DNA from 3 places in the Streptomyces sp. NPDC050263 genome. Region 2 is predicted to be linked to each of the others. Evidence: riboswitches for the same ligand, from Rfam matches in the RefSeq annotation. Region 2 holds a riboswitch; each other region holds the start of a gene.
What was found. A riboswitch is a leader RNA that binds a small molecule or an ion and turns the genes downstream of it on or off. The one in region 2 is predicted to bind cyclic di-AMP.
Positions count from the first base shown of each region.

Region 1: linked by a shared signal. The riboswitch ahead of AB0J04_RS43175 (transglycosylase family protein) and the one ahead of AB0J04_RS15235 (transglycosylase SLT domain-containing protein) in region 2 are both predicted to bind cyclic di-AMP.
Region 3: linked by a shared signal. The riboswitch ahead of AB0J04_RS43505 (C40 family peptidase) and the one ahead of AB0J04_RS15235 (transglycosylase SLT domain-containing protein) in region 2 are both predicted to bind cyclic di-AMP.

Region 1 is NZ_JBFAKW010000190.1:5,672-11,324, forward strand. It holds gene AB0J04_RS43160 (hypothetical protein) at 1-76, shown strand, start outside; gene AB0J04_RS43165 (cytochrome P450) at 73-1,428, shown strand; gene AB0J04_RS43170 (transglycosylase family protein) at 1,618-2,709, shown strand; cyclic di-AMP (ydaO/yuaA leader) riboswitch at 2,916-3,084, shown strand; gene AB0J04_RS43175 (transglycosylase family protein) at 3,088-3,774, shown strand; gene eno (phosphopyruvate hydratase) at 4,112-5,398, shown strand; gene AB0J04_RS43185 (septum formation initiator family protein) at 5,499-5,653, shown strand, end outside.
Region 2 is NZ_JBFAKW010000027.1:45,594-51,246, reverse strand. It holds gene AB0J04_RS15255 (polysaccharide deacetylase family protein) at 1-57, opposite strand, end outside; gene AB0J04_RS15250 (glycosyltransferase) at 54-1,550, opposite strand; gene AB0J04_RS15245 (GNAT family N-acetyltransferase) at 1,581-2,645, opposite strand; gene AB0J04_RS15240 (HAD family hydrolase) at 2,904-3,728, shown strand; gene AB0J04_RS15235 (transglycosylase SLT domain-containing protein) at 3,768-4,250, opposite strand; cyclic di-AMP (ydaO/yuaA leader) riboswitch at 4,256-4,483, opposite strand; gene AB0J04_RS15230 (polyprenyl synthetase family protein) at 5,152-5,653, shown strand, end outside.
Region 3 is NZ_JBFAKW010000195.1:3,699-9,351, forward strand. It holds gene AB0J04_RS43495 (ATP-dependent Clp protease proteolytic subunit) at 3-638, shown strand; gene AB0J04_RS43500 (hypothetical protein) at 646-951, shown strand; cyclic di-AMP (ydaO/yuaA leader) riboswitch at 1,331-1,535, shown strand; gene AB0J04_RS43505 (C40 family peptidase) at 1,539-2,012, shown strand; gene AB0J04_RS43510 (ATP-binding protein) at 2,051-2,539, opposite strand; gene AB0J04_RS43515 (helix-turn-helix transcriptional regulator) at 2,753-3,613, shown strand; gene AB0J04_RS43520 (DUF397 domain-containing protein) at 3,623-3,856, shown strand; gene AB0J04_RS43525 (8-amino-7-oxononanoate synthase) at 3,937-5,064, opposite strand; gene bioB (biotin synthase BioB) at 5,213-5,653, shown strand, end outside.

The sequences.
Region 1 (5,653 bases), on a different contig from region 2:
TCGCAAGGCCGCGGCCATGGGGCACCCGGGTGCGCGCAAGGCACTCGGCGCGAACCCCGCTACCGTCGACGAGTGACCGACCACCCCGCCCCCGACCACCCCGCCCCCGACCGCCCCGCCCCCGACCACCCCGCCCCCGACCACCTCGCCCCCGACCACCCCGCCCCCGACCGCCCCGCCCCCGAACTCTTCACCTGGGAGTTCGCCACCGATCCCTACCCCGCCTACGCCTGGCTCCGTGAGCACGCGCCCGTGCATCGGACCGAACTGCCCAGCGGGGTCGAGGCCTGGTTGGTCACGCGGTACGGGGACGCGAAGCAGGCGCTCGCCGACCCGCGGCTCTCCAAGAACCCCGCGCATCACGACGAACCCGCCCACGCCAAGGGCAAGACCGGCATCCCCGGTGAGCGCAAGGCCGAGCTGATGACGCATCTGCTGAACATCGACCCGCCGGACCACACCCGCCTGCGACGGCTCGTCAGCAAGGCGTTCACGCCCCGCCGTGTCGCCGAGTTCGCGCCCCGCGTCCAGGAGCTGACGGATCAGCTCATCGACCGGTTCGCGGCGAAGGGCGAGGCCGACCTCATCCACGACTTCGCCTTCCCTCTCCCCATCTACGCCATCTGCGACCTCCTGGGCGTCCCCCGCGAGGACCAGGACGACTTCCGGGACTGGGCGGGCATGATGATCCGGCACGGGGGAGGGCCCCGGGGCGGGGTCGCGCGGTCGGTGAAGAAGATGCGGGGCTATCTGCTGGAGCTGATCCACCGCAAGCGGGCGGAGCTGCCGACCGAACCCGCGCCCGGCGAGGACCTCATCTCCGGCCTCATCCGCGCCTCCGACCACGGCGAGCACCTCACCGAGAACGAGGCCGCGGCCATGGCCTTCATCCTTCTGTTCGCCGGCTTCGAGACGACCGTCAACCTCATCGGAAACGGCACCTACGCCCTCCTCACCCACCCCGAGCAGCGCGAACGCCTCCAACGGTCCCTCACCGAGGCCGACGGCGACCGCACCCTCCTGGAGACCGGCGTCGAGGAACTGCTGCGCTACGACGGCCCCGTGGAGCTCGCCACCTGGCGGTTCGCGACCGAGCCGCTCAGCATCGGCGGGCAGGACATCGCGCAGGGCGACCCCGTCCTCGTCGTTCTGGCGGCCGCCGACCGCGATCCGGCCCGCTTCGCCGACCCCGACAGCCTCGATCTGTCCCGCCGTGACAATCAACACCTCGGCTACGGCCACGGCATCCACTACTGCCTGGGCGCGCCGCTGGCCCGCCTGGAGGGCCAGACCGCGCTGGCCGCCCTCCTCACCCGGCTGCCCGACCTCCGACTGGCCGAGGACCCGGCCCAGTTGAGGTGGCGTGGCGGGCTCATCATGCGCGGACTGCGGACCCTGCCGGTCGAGTTCACTCCGGTACATGCCTGACCGGTTGTCAGCCGGAGTGTGACCATTCGGCGAGGCGAAGGTGACCGACCCTCAACTCTGTGATCTTCACGTGATCTGCGCGGCATTAACTTGTGACAAGTGATCGTGTGCCGATACGTTCGCTCGTCAGCGCGACGCGTCAGTCGCACCCGTCGCGCCGGTCACCGCTGTCCAGAGAAAGGCCCTCGCATGCTCTCCGGGAACGGTCGTCACCGTCGCCCCCGTCAGGCTCCGGCCCTCCTGGTCGCCGCCGGAGTGACCGGCTCCGCCATCGCCATCCCGCTGCTGGCCGCCTCCGGCGCGAGCGCCGCCGACGGCACGGTGTGGGACAAGGTCGCGCAGTGCGAGACCGGCGGCTCGTGGAGCGCCGTCGGCAAGGCCGACGGCGAGCGCGGCGGACTGGGCCTCACCCAGAAGCAGTGGGAGACGTACGGCGGACTCGACTACGCGACGAGCCCTGACCTGGCCAGCCGCAACCAGCAGATAGCCGTGGCGCAGAAGCTGCTCGCCGCCGAGGACGTCGGCGCGTGGGGCACCTGCGGGCTGACCTCCGGGCTCACCCAGGCGAACGGCGCGCTGGACGTGGACACCGGCGTGGCGGACGACTCGTCCGACTCGTCTTCCTCGTCCGGATTGTCCGACCTGTCCAAGGGGTTGGACGGAGACTCCTCGGACTCTTCGGGTTCCTCGGACTCTTCGGACTCTTCGGGCTCGTCGAGTGCCGACGGCAGCTCGACGGGATCGTCCGAGACATCCGACTCGTCCGCAGATTCTTCCAGTTCACCTCCCTCGTCCCCTTCGTCGCCTTCCTCCCCCTCGTCCTCCGCCGCCGCGGACGACTCCGCCGAGGTCGACGGCTCCCCCTCGGCGACGTCGGAAGCGGACGACTCGGGCAACTCGGACAAGTCGTTCCAGGATGCGGGCTCTTGGAGCCTCGTCGACACCGGCTCCCTCGGCTCCGGCAAACACCGCGGCGCGACCGCCGACGAGAGCGCGGCCCCGACCGCGGCCCCGGCCGCGGCCCCGACGACGAAGAGCGCCACCGGCCCGGCCGCCACCGCTGTGGACGGCGCCGCCGTGGACGGCACTGCCCCCGCCTCCACCGGCCGGCATGCCGCGGTCGCCTACGTGGTCCAGGGAGGTGACTCGCTCGTCTCCATCGCCGACTCCCTTGGCATCGACGGCGGATGGCAGGCCCTCTATGCCGAGAACAAGGACGTCATCGGCGCCGACCCGAGCGACATCGCCCCCGGTCAGACCCTCGACACAGCGGTTCAATAGGGCAGGAACGCACAGAAAAACGCCGGGAGTTCACGTCACACTTCGCTCCAGAATGTCCGGTTTGGTGAAAGTGTGGGATGAGTCTCAGAAGCCCTGATCGTCTTTGAATTTCCGCGGATCACGTGGCTACGGTCAAGGCCGCTCGGCAATCCGAGCCCCGGTCGTCGCAACGCCGAGTCCTGCCAGCGGCTGCCCGGGAACAGTCGTCGCGTCAAGCGCCGTAGGCAGGAGCGGGGGACCCAAGGTAAGTGCCGGGGACAGCGGTTGACGCTGGAACCGGCTCGGGGTGAAGCCGCGCACCGCGAGGTGCGCGGCCGGGCAACTCAACCGGCCCGAACCCGACAGCTCACCTCGCAGGCGTCGGTGAGGGGATCCACCATGCTGTTTTCCGGTAAGGGCAAGCACCGCCGTCCGTCCAAGGCCACCCGCGTCGCCGCGCTGGCCGGCGTCACCGGTGTCGCCATCGCCGCCCCGCTCATGGCGGCGGGCAACGCCTCCGCCGCCACCGCCGCCGAGTGGGACAAGGTCGCCCAGTGCGAGTCCGGCGGCAACTGGTCCATCAACACCGGCAACGGCTACTACGGCGGCCTGCAGTTCTCCGCCTCCACCTGGGCCGCGTACGGCGGCACGCAGTACGCGGCGCAGGCCAACCAGGCCTCCAAGGCCCAGCAGATAGCCGTCGCCGAGAAGGTCCTCGCGGGCCAGGGCAAGGGCGCCTGGCCGGTCTGCGGCACGGGCCTGTCCGGCGCCGCCTACGACGGCGGCAGCGCCGAGTCCTCCGGCTCCTCCGGCAGCGACACGAGCACCAGCACCCGCTCGACCGAGGAGCAGAGCGCCTCCCGCTCGACCGACCGCCCGGCCGCCTCCAAGACGGTCACCACCCCGACCGGCAAGAAGGTCGAGAAGGGCGACGGCGAGTACAAGGTCGTCAAGGGCGACACCCTCAGCTCCATCGCCGAGAAGCACAAGGTCGCCGGCGGCTGGCAGAAGCTGTTCGAGCTGAACAAGGACATCGTCGACGACGCCGACCTCATCTACCCGGGCCAGCAGCTGCACCTGAAGTGAGCCCCGGCTCCCGTAGCGGGCCCCCGCTCCCGAAGTGACATCCGGCTCCCAGGGAGGTCACAGCGCCCTCATGGGCGGGGTCCGCACACTGAAGACCTCGTGAGGGTCACCCCCCGTCCCCACGGGCCCCCCGCTCCGGTGCGTGTTCCCCCGTACGCGCCGGAGCGGGGTTTCTCTTTGGCTGTTTGTCACTTCCCCTTTGTTCCGGGCGGGAACAATGTGTACGGTCAGTTCGTCCACAGGGCGGTCGGTCGGCTGCCGACGCCCCTCGGGCGGTTAGGCTCTAGTCGCAAGGCCCACGGGCCCCGCACTCTCAGCGTCACATCCCAAGAAGGAGATGCTCGTGCCGTCCATCGACGTCGTCGTAGCCCGGGAAATCCTGGACTCCCGAGGCAACCCCACGGTCGAGGTCGAGGTCGGCCTCGACGACGGCAGCACGGGTCGTGCCGCCGTTCCGTCCGGCGCCTCCACCGGTGCCTTCGAGGCCGTCGAGCTCCGCGACGGTGACCCGAACCGCTACCACGGCAAGGGTGTCGAGAAGGCCGTCCTCGCCGTCATCGAGCAGATCGGCCCGGAGCTCGTCGGCTACGACGCCACCGAGCAGCGCCTGATCGACCAGGCCATGTTCGACCTGGACGCCACCGACAACAAGGGCTCCCTCGGCGCCAACGCCATCCTCGGCGTCTCGCTCGCCGTCGCCCACGCCGCCTCCGAGGCCAGCGATCTGCCGCTGTTCCGCTACCTGGGCGGCCCCAACGCGCACCTGCTGCCGGTGCCGATGATGAACATCCTGAACGGCGGCTCGCACGCCGACTCCAACGTGGACATCCAGGAGTTCATGATCGCCCCGATCGGCGCGGAGTCCTTCTCCGAGGCCCTGCGCTGGGGCGCCGAGGTCTACCACACCCTCAAGAAGGTGCTGAAGACCAAGGGCCTGTCCACCGGCCTCGGCGACGAGGGCGGCTTCGCCCCGAACCTGGAGTCCAACCGCGCCGCCCTCGACCTCATCGTCGAGGCCATCAAGCAGGCCGGTTACGTCCCCGGCGAGCAGATCGCGCTCGCGCTCGACGTCGCCGCGTCCGAGTTCTACAAGGACGGCAAGTACGAGTTCGAGGGCAAGTCCCGCTCGGCCGCCGAGATGACCGAGTACTACGAGGAGCTCGTCTCCGCGTACCCGCTCGTCTCCATCGAGGACCCGCTGTACGAGGACGACTGGGCCGGCTGGAACGTCATCACCGAGAAGCTGGGCGACAAGGTCCAGATCGTCGGCGACGACCTCTTCGTCACCAACCCGGAGCGTCTGGCCCGCGGCATCGAGGAGGGCTCCGCCAACGCCCTGCTCGTCAAGGTGAACCAGATCGGCTCGCTGACCGAGACCCTGGACGCCGTCGAGCTCGCCCAGCGCAACGGCTTCAAGTGCATGATGTCCCACCGCTCCGGCGAGACCGAGGACGTCACCATCGCCGACCTCGCCGTCGCCGTGAACTGCGGCCAGATCAAGACCGGCGCCCCGGCCCGCTCGGACCGCGTCGCCAAGTACAACCAGCTGCTGCGCATCGAGGAGATCCTCGACGACGCGGCGGTGTACGCCGGTCGCTCGGCCTTCCCCCGCTTCAAGGGCTGACAGGCAACAGTAGGAAGCGTCGTACGTACGTCCCCGTACCCGGTCCCGTACCGTGTGCGGGGACGTACGCACGTGTGAGAGCGGGAGGCGGGGAAGACCCATGGCCGTGAAGGACCGGGACCGTTTCTCCACCGCGACCAGGATCAAGCTGCTCGGCGAGCAGACCGCGGCCCGGGTCTACCGCTCCCAGACCAAGCGTCAGGCCCGCCGCTCCCGCCTCACCGGCCGGGCGGCCCTGCTGGCGCTCGTCCTGTG
Region 2 (5,653 bases):
CACGGGGATGCTGCTGACGCTGCCGTCTGTGCCGGCTCTGTGCGCTGCCCCCGTCATCGCGCCGCACCGCTCGATCGCGCCGCACTGTTCGATCGTGCAGCACTGCTCGGCAGTGCAGCACCGCTCGATGGCGTTGCGCCGCCCGATCGTGCAGCGCCTCGCAGCCGCAGCCGCAGCGCGCGCCGGGCCCGTAGATAGCCCAGCGGCCCGTAGAGCATCCCGCGCCGCTGGAGTCGGGACAGCCGTCCGGGCCAGGCGTGCGTCCGGTCGTCGTGGCCGCCGGGCGCGCCCCCCGACGCACCCTCCACGCGCTCCGACGCGCCCCCCGCCTCCCGGCTCGCCGTCAGTGTTCGGGCGTAGGCCAGCCCGCGGGGCAGCCGGGCCAGGAAGGCGGGCAGCAGGCCGGGGCGGTTGACGAGGATCGCCGTGAGGTAGGCGGTGAGGCCGGCGCCGTAGCCGTAGGCCTGGGTCTCCAGGTCGCGCCAGGTCTCCCGGTGGTGGTGCCAGACCAGGGCCTGCGGGGTGTAGTGCAGCCGGTGGCCCGCGGCCAGGACGCGGACGAACCCGTAGAGGTCGTCGCCGCCACGCGCGCGCGTGCCCGCACCCGTCGCCGGGTCGAAGCCGCCGACCGACCGCAGCACCTCCGTACGGAAGGCCATGCTCGCGCCGGAGCCGAAGCGGCCCGCGGTGAAGGGGAACAGCGGCTCGTCGGCGGGCGGGTCGTGCGGGTCGTAGGTGCGTGCCGTGAAGCCCTTGGCGAAGCCGCCGTGGCTCTCCAGGAGGACCTGGGCAGGGGTGCGCAGCCGGGCCGGGAGGATCAGGCCGGTGGTGCAGCCGAGGCCGGGATCGGCGACGAAGGGCGCGGTGAGCTCGGTGAGCCAGCGCGGGTCCGCGACGACGTCGTCGTCGGTGAAGGCGATCACCTCGCCGTGCGCGGCCGCCACGCCCATGTTGTGCGCGACGGCGAGACCGGGCACCGGCTCGGTCACGTACCGCACGCGCTCGGCGTACTTGTGTTCGATCAGGTCCCGGGTCGAGTCCGTGACGGGCGCGTTGTCGACGACGATGATCTCGAAGTCGGGGTGGTCCTGGGCGAGGAGCGAGTCGAGCGCGTGGGCGAGTTTCTCGGTGCGTTCGCGCGTGGCGACGACGACCGTGGTGGACGGGACGGGCGGCAGGGCGGGCGAGCGTTCGGGATCCGGCTCCCGCTCAGCCGGCGCCTCAGCCGTTTCACGAGCGGCGAGAGCCATGAGGACGGTCTTCGGGTCGGCGCCCTCCGGTACATGCCCGAGTAGCGTCCCGACCGGCCGTTGCCCCCTCCTGACCAGCACGAACACCTCACCGTGGGTGAGGGGAGGGCTGCCCGGACCGGGTCTGAGCACACCCCCCTCGTCCAGCTCGAGCTCGGCGATCTGCACCGGCCGGATGTCGAGGAACCGCCGTATCTCCTGCCGTGTCTCGTGCCGTATCCCCTGCCGTGTCTCGTGCGGTGTCTCTTGCTGTGTCTCGTGCTGCACGCTCGCGTGCCGCACGCCTCTTGCGCGGAACATGAACCCCCCTAGTTCCATGACCGTCAACCGTCACGACCGGCGCAGCCGGCCCGCGCCCTTCAAGGTCCGTGCGGCCGTCGCGGCGAGCCTCGGCCGGTTGCGCACGAAGTGGTGCGCGCGGCGGGACGGTTCACGGCTGAGCCAGTAGAGCGCGGCGCCCACCCCCGGACGCGTCCACGCTCCCTCGAACACGGGTATCTCCCCGGTCTTCAGCGAGTCCTTGTACTCGGCCGCGCCGCGCCCCAGGTCGAGCAGGCCGATGCCCTCCGCGGCGGCCGACTCGGCCATCCGCAGATGCAGCACCAGACCGGGCGAGAACTTCGCGAACTCCGGGTCGTACGACGGGAACCAGCAGGCCAGGACGGTCGACGAACGCAGTCCGAAGTGCGCGGCGACGGGCCGTTCACCCGCGTAGAGGACGGACAGCGTGCCGGAGCAGTCCGGTGCGCGCGTCTCGGCGAGCGCATCCACGAGCCGGGTGATCCACTCCTGTGCGAACCGGTCCCGGCGGCCGGTCCTGCGGTACTGCGCGGACTTCCAGGCCATGAGCGTGCGCAGCGCGGCCGGGTCGCGTTCGTCGAACACGAACCGCAGCTCCCCGACCTGCCGGCCGAGCTTGCGCTCCTTGGCGAGGGTCGTCTTCAGGAACTTCGGTGACTGGGCGCGCAGCACGGACTCGTAGGTCTCGTAGCCCTTCTCGACGTCGATGACATAGGCGGCGTACTCCGCGGCCGCGTGCGGGGCGAACAGCCCCTGCTCCGCCTCCAGGTTGTCGAAGGCGAAGCTCGTCAGGGAGCACGCCCGCATCAGTTCGTCGGCGTTCAGCCCGAGGCCCGGGGCCAGCACCGCGCCTTGTGCGTCCGAGACGCCGTACGCGAGGGCCTGGCCGCGGCCGAGCCTGTTTTGCTCATGGGGCAGGAAGCCGACCGGCTCGCGCCCCTCATACACCACCCCCACACGTGCGCGTGGCCGTACGAGGCCCACGGCGTCGGTGAACTCCGGTTCCATGAAGGGGTTTCGCGGAAGCGTCGACGCGGCGCGCAGCGCGCGCCACCGCTCCCTCTCCCCCTCGCCGAGGTCCTGCGGCCTCAGCACACGAATGCGCCCACTGCTCAACCTGACCCCCCGATCAAGTCCCCCCTGGACACCTGGACGGTACCGCTCCACCAGGGCGTCGCGGTAGGTAGCGTCCCATGTTGTTGCCAACTGGTGCAGAGGCCTTTAACCGTCCGCTACCCGGCAACGCGCCAGAAAGCCGTTTCTTTTAAAGGGGAGTTGACAGAACAGGGCAGGACCTGGGCGTCGTTCGGTTTGCGTCGAACCCGAGGGGTGCGGGATCCGTATTCTCTGATCATGGCCGCACCCCTCGCATATGCCGCGCGCACCGCGTACGCCCTGATCGCCACCGACCTGGACGGAACGCTGCTCCGCGGCGACGACACCTTCTCCGACCGGTCGCTCGACGCGCTCGCGCGGGTGGCGGCCGCCGGCGCACGCCACCTGGTGGTGACGGGACGGCCCGCGCCCCGCGTGCGGCCGCTGCTCGACCGTCTGCACAGCAGAGGGCTCGCGGTGTGCGGACAGGGCGCGCAGTTGTACGACGCCGGCGCGGACCGACTGCTGTGGTCGGTCACCCTGGACCGGGAGCTGGCGGAGACCGCGCTGGGCAAGATCGAGGCGGAGGTCGGGCAGCTGTACGCGGCCGTGGACCAGGACGGCGTCGACGGGCTGACGCTCATCGAGCCGGGCTATCTGATGCCGCACCCGACGCTGCCCGCGCTGCGCGTCGGCCGGCGGGACGACCTGTGGTGCGAGCCGATCAGCAAGGTGCTGCTGCGCCATCCCACCCTGTCCGACGACGAGTTGGCTTCGACGGCCCGCTCGGTGGTCGGCTCGCTCGCCACCGTCACCATGTCGGGGCCGGGCACGGTCGAGCTCCAGCCCTGCGGGATCACCAAGGCGACGGGCCTGGCCCTGGCCGCCGAACACCTCGGTCTGCGGCCCGAGGACACCGTCGCGTTCGGGGACATGCCCAACGACATCCCGATGTTCGACTGGGCCGCGCACGGTGTCGCCATGGCCAACGCCCACCCCGAGCTCAAGGCCGTGGCCGACGAAGTGACGACGTCGAACGAGGACGACGGCGTGGCCGTCGTCCTCGAACGAATGTTCCCGTAAGTCGGGGTGTCGCTATGCGTCCGCAGGTGAACGGTGCTGTCAGTACGCGCCGAACACGTTGTCGATCGAGCCGTAGCGCGCGGCCGCGTAGTTGCAGGCGGCGGTGATGTTGGCGACCGGGTCGTAGGAGTTCCACGAGGTGCCGGAGACGTGGTAGGCGCGGAAGGTCGGGTCGATGACCTGGAGCAGCCCCTTGGACGGGATGCCCGCAGCCGCGTTGGAGTCCCAGAGGTTGATGGCGTAGGGGTTGCCGGAGGACTCACGGATGACGTTGCGGTAGATGCCGTTGTACGTCCCCGGGATGCCGTGCTGCGCCATGACGTGGAGCGAGGCGCGGATCCAGCCGTCGAGGTTGTTGGCGTAGCCGAGGCTGGTGGCGGTGACGACGGTCGGCGTCGCCGCGGAGGCGGTGGCGGAGCCGAGGATCGGGAGGGCGAGCACGGCCGCGCCGGTGGCGGCGACGGCGATCGTGCGGGCGAGACGGGTGCGGCGGGTGCGGCGCGGCTGAGCGGCAGCGGACATGACGAAGTTCCTCTCCGGCGCCTGCGAGGTGAGCTGTCGGGTTCGGGCGGGAGCTGCCCGGCCACGTCCTGACGGACGCGACTTCACCCCAAGCCGTACCGATGTGTCCAAAACATCCTGAAAATCCAAGACGTCCGGAAATTCGGTTCGGCGGCCTACCTGGTTCCCCCGCTCCTGCCGTGCGGTTCTCGATGGGTGTTCCGGGCGGCGGCAGGATTCGGCGTCCGCCCGACAGGCCGGGAACGTATGCGAGAGCACATGTCCGGAACAAGTGGCAGATTCACAGATCACCCCTATTGACCTTGGTCTGTGACCTATGGGGTGCTTGATCCTTTGTGGGTGCAAAGCCCCAACTTGCTTGAGGTGTGCGGGGAAACGGCGCACGGCGTGCGGGTGTCGGCCGGGCGTCGGGAGTGAGCCAAGTCACCAGCAATCACAAGAGTGGCGAATCGGGCATTCACCTCAACTCGTATTTAAAGGAAGGGCAAAAGGATGGGATTGGAATTAGTCCGATTTGCCCTGCCGTGCTGGGGTTGGCCGGATTGCTCGGACGGCCCGGCGGCAGGGGTGCGGCGCGCCGGCGTGATGCGCGGGCCCGTGTGTGGTGGGAAGTGGCGGGAAATGGTCCCGGGATGTGCCGACGCCACCCGGCGGGCATGAATCACTACTACCTGGTAACTCGATAGGAGTTCGTTCATATGGGCTGATCAGAAACATAACGGGCCGGATCCGGCGTGGCTCGGCCGGGCGGGACGCCCCTCCGGCGGGCCCATTCGAGCCTGCGTGACGTGGGGGCTATCGGTGATCGAAACGTGACCGGATACGCTGACTTGAGTGATGGCAGCGACCTATCGACAAACCGCGTAACCGCCAGTGGACACCAGCAGACAGGAGACCCCTCGTGACCGTCGTCGGGCCGTTCGGGCTGAGCGTGCGGGACCAGGCTCTGGAAGCCGATGTCCAGGCCGGATTGGCGGCTGTCGAGGAAGGCTTGCTCGAGGCCACCAAGAGTGAGGTCCCGTTCATCACGGAGGCCGCCCAGCACCTCGTACGGGCGGGCGGGAAGCGGTTCCGGCCGCTGCTCGTGGTGCTCGCCTCGCAGTTCGGGGACCCGTACGCGCCGGGGATCGTGCCGTCGGCCGTGGTCGTGGAGCTCACCCATCTGGCCACGCTGTACCACGACGACGTGATGGACGAGGCCGCCGTGCGGCGCGGGGTGCCCAGCGCGAACGCCCGCTGGGGCAACTCCGTCGCCGTCCTCACGGGTGACTTCCTCTTCGCGCGCGCCTCGCACATCCTGGCCGACCTCGGGCCGGAGGCGGTCCGGGTGCAGGCGGAGGCGTTCGAGCGGCTGGTCACCGGACAGATCCTGGAGACGGCCGGGCCGACGGACGGGCGCGACC
Region 3 (5,653 bases), on a different contig from region 2:
CGATGAACCGACCGTCCGCCCGCTATGTCCTGCCCGAGTTCACCGAGCGCACCAGCTTCGGGACGCGGACGATGGATCCGTACTCGAAGCTGCTGGAGGAACGGATCGTCTTCCTCGGGACGCCGATCGACGACACCTCGGCGAACGACGTGATGGCCCAGCTCATGTACCTGGAGCACCAGGACCCGGACCGGGACATCGCGCTGTACATCAACTCCCCCGGCGGCTCCTTCAGCGCGATGACGGCCCTCTACGACACGATCCGGTACGTCACCTGCGACGTGGAGACGACCTGCCTGGGCCAGGCGGGCTCGTCCGCCGCCGTGCTGCTCGCGTCCGGCACGCCGGGCAAGCGGTTCGCACTGCCGGGCGCGCGGATGACGATCCGCCAGCCGTCGCTGCCCGGGCCCGTCGAGGGACAGACCAGCGATCTCGCGATCCGGGCCGAGGAGCTGGCCCGCATCCGGGCGAGCCTGGAGGAGATGCTCGTCCGGCACACCGGGCGGACGCCGGAGCAGGTGACCGCGGACATCGAGCGGGACAAGATCCTCACCGCCCCGGAGGCCCTGGAGTACGGCCTGGTGGACGCCATCATCCCGAGCCGCAGGCCCGCGGCCGGCACGCAGGGCGGGAGGTGAGCCGCCGATGGTGCCCGAACTTCCGCCGCTGCCCGCCCTGACGCACGCAGAGGCCGAGTTGATCGACGGTTACCTGGACGTGGTCGACCTGCTCGGCCGGATCAACCCCGCCCACCACGGGGACACCTACCGCGGACTGCGCGCGGCCCAGGCGCTGGTGGCCAAGGCGACCGCGCTGCGCGACGCGCTGACGCTGATGCACCAGCGGGGCGAGAGCGAGCTGCACGCGCCGACCCTCGCGCGGGCGCTGCGCGTCCTGGACGGGGAGCGCCGGACGGCGCGCGTCACGGTGCCTCCGCTCTCCGACAGTTGACCCGGCGTCCGGCCCGGCAGCCGACGCGGGCCGCGCTCCGGTCCGGGCGGCGCGCGCCCCGAACGAGACGTCCGGACCGGAGTTGAAACGGACCGGACGGGTTACCCCCGTTCGGCGTAGCGGCCGTTGCTTTTCGGGCTCGCCGGAGTTGCGCAAAAGCGTTCTTTTCGGGCGGAACAAAAGGCTCCGTCGCTGGTCCGGGGCCCTTTGGCGTCCTTGACAGCTGATCGGCCATCAGGGTGTCCACCCGAACGGGTGAGTGGTGAGTAACCCCACAAATCCCCGGTTCCGTTGGGTTTTTCGGACATGAGTGAGCCAAGATCCCTGACTGACGACAAGCCCCCGCCACAAGCGGCGGGGCGGTCCGGGCGGACGCCGAGTCCTGCCGCCGCCCGGATGCCCGGTCGACAGAAGTGCATCGGCAGGAGTGGAGGACCCAGGCACGACGGGTCGCCGGAACGATCGTCTCCGCATGGGAGGCGCCGGGCCGAGCAGCCCTTGGGGTGAAGCCGCAGTTGCGGCCGGGCAACTTTGTCAGCCCGAATCCGACAGGTCATCCTTCACAGGCGGCTGACGAAGGGTTGCGCATGACTGCGCTCAATCGTGTCCCGTCGCTCATGGTCCGGGCCGGTACGGCCTCGGCGTTCGCCATCGCCGCTGTGGGCGGCACGATCGTGGTCCCGGGGCTCGCCTCGGACGCCGCGGCCGCCACACCGGCGACGAAGGCGCTCCAGATCGCGGCCTCCAAGAAGGGCGCACCGTACAAGTACGGGGCCACCGGACCGAAGAGGTTCGACTGCTCGGGGCTCACGCTGTACTCGTACAAGAAGGCGGGCAAGAGCCTGCCGCGTACGGCGGCACAGCAGTACAACAAGACCAAGCACATCTCGGCGTCGAGCCGCAAGGCAGGCGACCTGGTCTTCTTCCACTCGGGTTCGAACGTGTACCACGTCGGGATCTACGCGGGCAACGGCAAGATCTGGCACTCGCCGAAGACCGGAGACGTGGTGAAACTGCAGAAGATCTGGACCAAGAGCGTCTGGTACGGCCGGGTCCGCTAAGGACCTGTCCGAGGCGGTGGCGGCGTCCGGACGCGCCGTCATCGCCCCGGGATCTCGCCCTCCGCCGGGGCTTGTGCCGCCAGGGCTCCGGCCACCGGCTCCGCCGCCGCGGACGTCCACGGGAGTTCGACGGTGACCGTCTTGCCGCCCTCCCGGGTGGGCCGCACTCTGAGCTTGCCGCCGCACTCCGCGGTCAGCCAGCGAATGATCACCATGCCTCGGCCGTTGTCCTGCTGGACGGCGGCCGGCAGTCGTTTGGGGAAACGCGGGTGGCTGTCGGTGACACCGATGCGCAAGTGTTCGTCACGGTCGAGGACGAGGTCCACCGTGAAGGTGGGTGACTGACCGAAGGTGTGCTGTACGGCGTTGGTGGTGAGTTCCGAGACGATCAGCAAGATGGCGTCGGCCGTCTCCGTGTCCGCCGGCAGACCCCATTCTCCGAGGGTGCCGGCCACGAAACCGCGGGCTGTGGAGACCGAGGCGGGATCGCTCGGCAGAATGACGGATGCTTCCAGGTGATCTGCCATGGCGACGTCGTCCCTTTCCCATGGGACCGGGGTCCGACACGGAGCGGAAGGTTCGAGTACGGTCCCGGACTGGTGCTTCTTCGCCAGACTGCCATTACCGCGCCGGTCACGGGTGGCGATCCACCAAGATATGCATATATCTGTCGCTCAATGCGGTGAACTCTGCGACGGCAGAGCGTATTTGGACGGCCCGTAAGGAGTAAGGAGGAGCCCGTGCAGCACGGACCCGCGGTACGCCGCCGGAAGCTGGGCGCCGAACTGCGCAATCTGCGCGCCCATGCGGGCCTCACCAGTGGTGAGGCCGCCCGGCTCGTGGGCTGGCACCAGTCCAAGGTGAGCCGCATCGAGACGGGCACCAGTGGGTCAAAACCGGCCGATGTGCGGTTACTCCTCGACGCCTACGGGGTGGCCGATCCGCAACTGCGGGAGCTGATGCTGGCGTTGGCCGGCGCCGACGGCAGCGGCGGCCGGGACCACTGGTGGCACGCCTACCGCGGGGTGCTGCCGCCCACCTACCGGGACTTCATCAGCCTGGAATCCCAGGCGAGCGCGATGCGCACGCTGGAGACAAGTGTGGTACCGGGGCTGTTGCAGACTCCCGAGTACGCCCGCGCGGTGACCAGGGCCGCGGTGGAGGGCGTCACGGAGGAGCAGCTCGACACGCTGGTCGCGGTGCGACTGGCCCGGCAGGACGTGCTGCGCGCGCAGCCGCCGCTGGAGCTGAACGCGGTGCTGGACGAGGCGGTGCTGCGGCGGGAGGTGGGCGGCCCCGAGGTGATGGCGCAACAGCTCGGCCGGCTCGTGGAGGCCGCCCGACTGCCCCAAGTGCGGCTACAGGTCCTTCCGTTCGCCGCCGGGGCGCATATCGGCGTAACCGGACCTTTCGTTATCTTCTCATTTTCGCGCACTTCTGATCTGGATGTGGTTGTTCTCGACCACTTGACGAGTAGCCTCTATCTGGAACGGAAAGAACACCTCGAGGCCTACACCGAGGCCTTCAACGCCCTTCGGGCGCATGCCCTTTCGCCCGGGGACTCATCGGATTACATCGCCGCGATAGCAGGCGGCGCGTAAGGAGGCACCATGTCCGCAGTACCGCGGAACGTACCTTCCAGTACCGATCCCGACCAGCTCCCGGCTGTGCTGTGGCTGCGCAGCAGCTACAGCACGGGAGCGAACAACTGCGTCGAGACGGCCCGGCCGGCCGCAGGCCCCTGGGCCGGTCTGCTCGCCGTACGCGACTCCAAGGACCCGGCCGGCCCCGCCCTGCTCTTCTCCCCCGAGAGCTGGACGGGTTTCACCGCCGCGTTGCGCTGACCGCACCGCAGTAGTCGGCGCACCCGTCAGCGGCGACCGACCCACCAGTCAGCGGCGACCCACGGCCGTGTCACGCCGACTCATGGTCGCGTCTCGCCGATCACCCGTACAGCGCGTTCCAGCTCGGCCCCGGAGAGGTCGGCCCGGGCGGTCAGCCTGAGGCGTGAGATGCCGTCGGGCACGGAGGGAGGACGGAAGCAGCCCACGGCCAGGCCTGCCGAGCGGCAGTCCGCCGCCCACTGCACGGCCTCCTCCGGGGACGGCGCACGCACGGAGACGACCGCGGCGTCCGGACGCACCGCTTCCAGGCCCGCGGCCGTCAGGCGTGCGTGCAGCTCGCCCGCCACCGCACGCGCGCGTGACGCCCGCTGCGGCTCCCCGCGCAGCAGCCGCAGGGCCGCCAGGGCCGCGCCCGCCGCCGCCGGGGCCAGGCCCGTGTCGAAGATGAACGTGCGGGCCGCGTTCACCAGATGGTCGATCACGCGCGCGGGGCCCAGCACCGCGCCGCCCTGGCTGCCGAGCGACTTGGACAGCGTGACCGTGACGACGACGTCGTCGGCGCCCGCGAGACCCGCCGCGTGGGGAGCGCCCTGTCCGCCGTCCCCGAGCACGCCGAGGCCGTGGGCGTCGTCGAGGACCAGTCCGGCGCCGTGCGCCCGGCAGGCGGCCGCGAGGGCGGCCAGCGGGGCGGCGTCTCCGTCGACCGAGAAGACGGTGTCGGAGACGGCCACGGCCGGTCCCTCATGGGTGCCGAGCGCCTTGCGCACCGCGTCCGGGTCGGCGTGCCCGACGACCTGGGCGGTGCCGCGGGCCAGCCGGCAGCCGTCGATGAGCGAGGCGTGGTTGCCCGCGTCGGAGACGATCAGCGAGCCGTGCGGGGCCAGCGCGGTGATCGCGGCGAGGTTGGCCGCGTACCCGGAGGAGAAGACCAGGGCCGCCTCGAACCCGCAGTGCTCCGCCAGCTCCCGCTCCAGCTCGCCGTGCAGCTCCGTGGTGCCGGTGACGAGCCGGGAGCCGGTCGCGCCGCCGCCCCAGGTCCGGGCGGCCGCCGCGGCCCCCTCGACGACCTCGGGATGGCGGGCCAGGCCCAGGTAGTCGTTGCTCGCGAGGTCGAGGAGCGGCGAGTCGGCCGGACGGGGCCGCAGCGTCCGTACGAGTCCGGCCCGGCGGCGCAGCTCCGCCTGCTCGTCGATCCAGCCGAACGCCATGGGTCCTCCGGGGATTTTGTAGGTAGCGGACAGACCCTAGCGGCCGGGCCGCCCACCCACGGTGTGGCAATACCCACACGTCGAACCGGGTGTGTTGTGCGATCCCTACCTTGGCCCGAAGCAGGTGCGTAGGACAGGATCGGCTCTCATGGACCTGCTGAACACGCTGGTGGACAAGGGGCTTCGGCGCGAGCTGCCGACCCGCGAGGAAGCGCTGGCCGTCCTCGCCACTTCCGACGACGACGTGCTCGATGTGGTGGCCGCGGCCGGCAAGGTGCGCCGGCAGTGGTTCGGGCGCCGGGTGAAGCTCAACTACCTCGTCAACCTCAAGTCGGGGCTGTGCCCCGAGGACTGCTCCTACTGCTCCCAGCGGCTCGGCTCCACGGCCGGGATCCTGAAGTACGCCTGGCTCAAGCCCGACGAGGCCTCCAGGGCCGCGGCCGCCGGGCTGGCCGGCGGGGCCAAGCGGGTCTGCCTGGTGGCGTCCGGGCGCGGCCCGACGGACCGGGACGTGGACCGGGTCGCGGGCACCATCAAGGCGATCAAGGACCAGAACGAGGGCGTCGAGGTGTGCGCCTGTCTGGGGCTG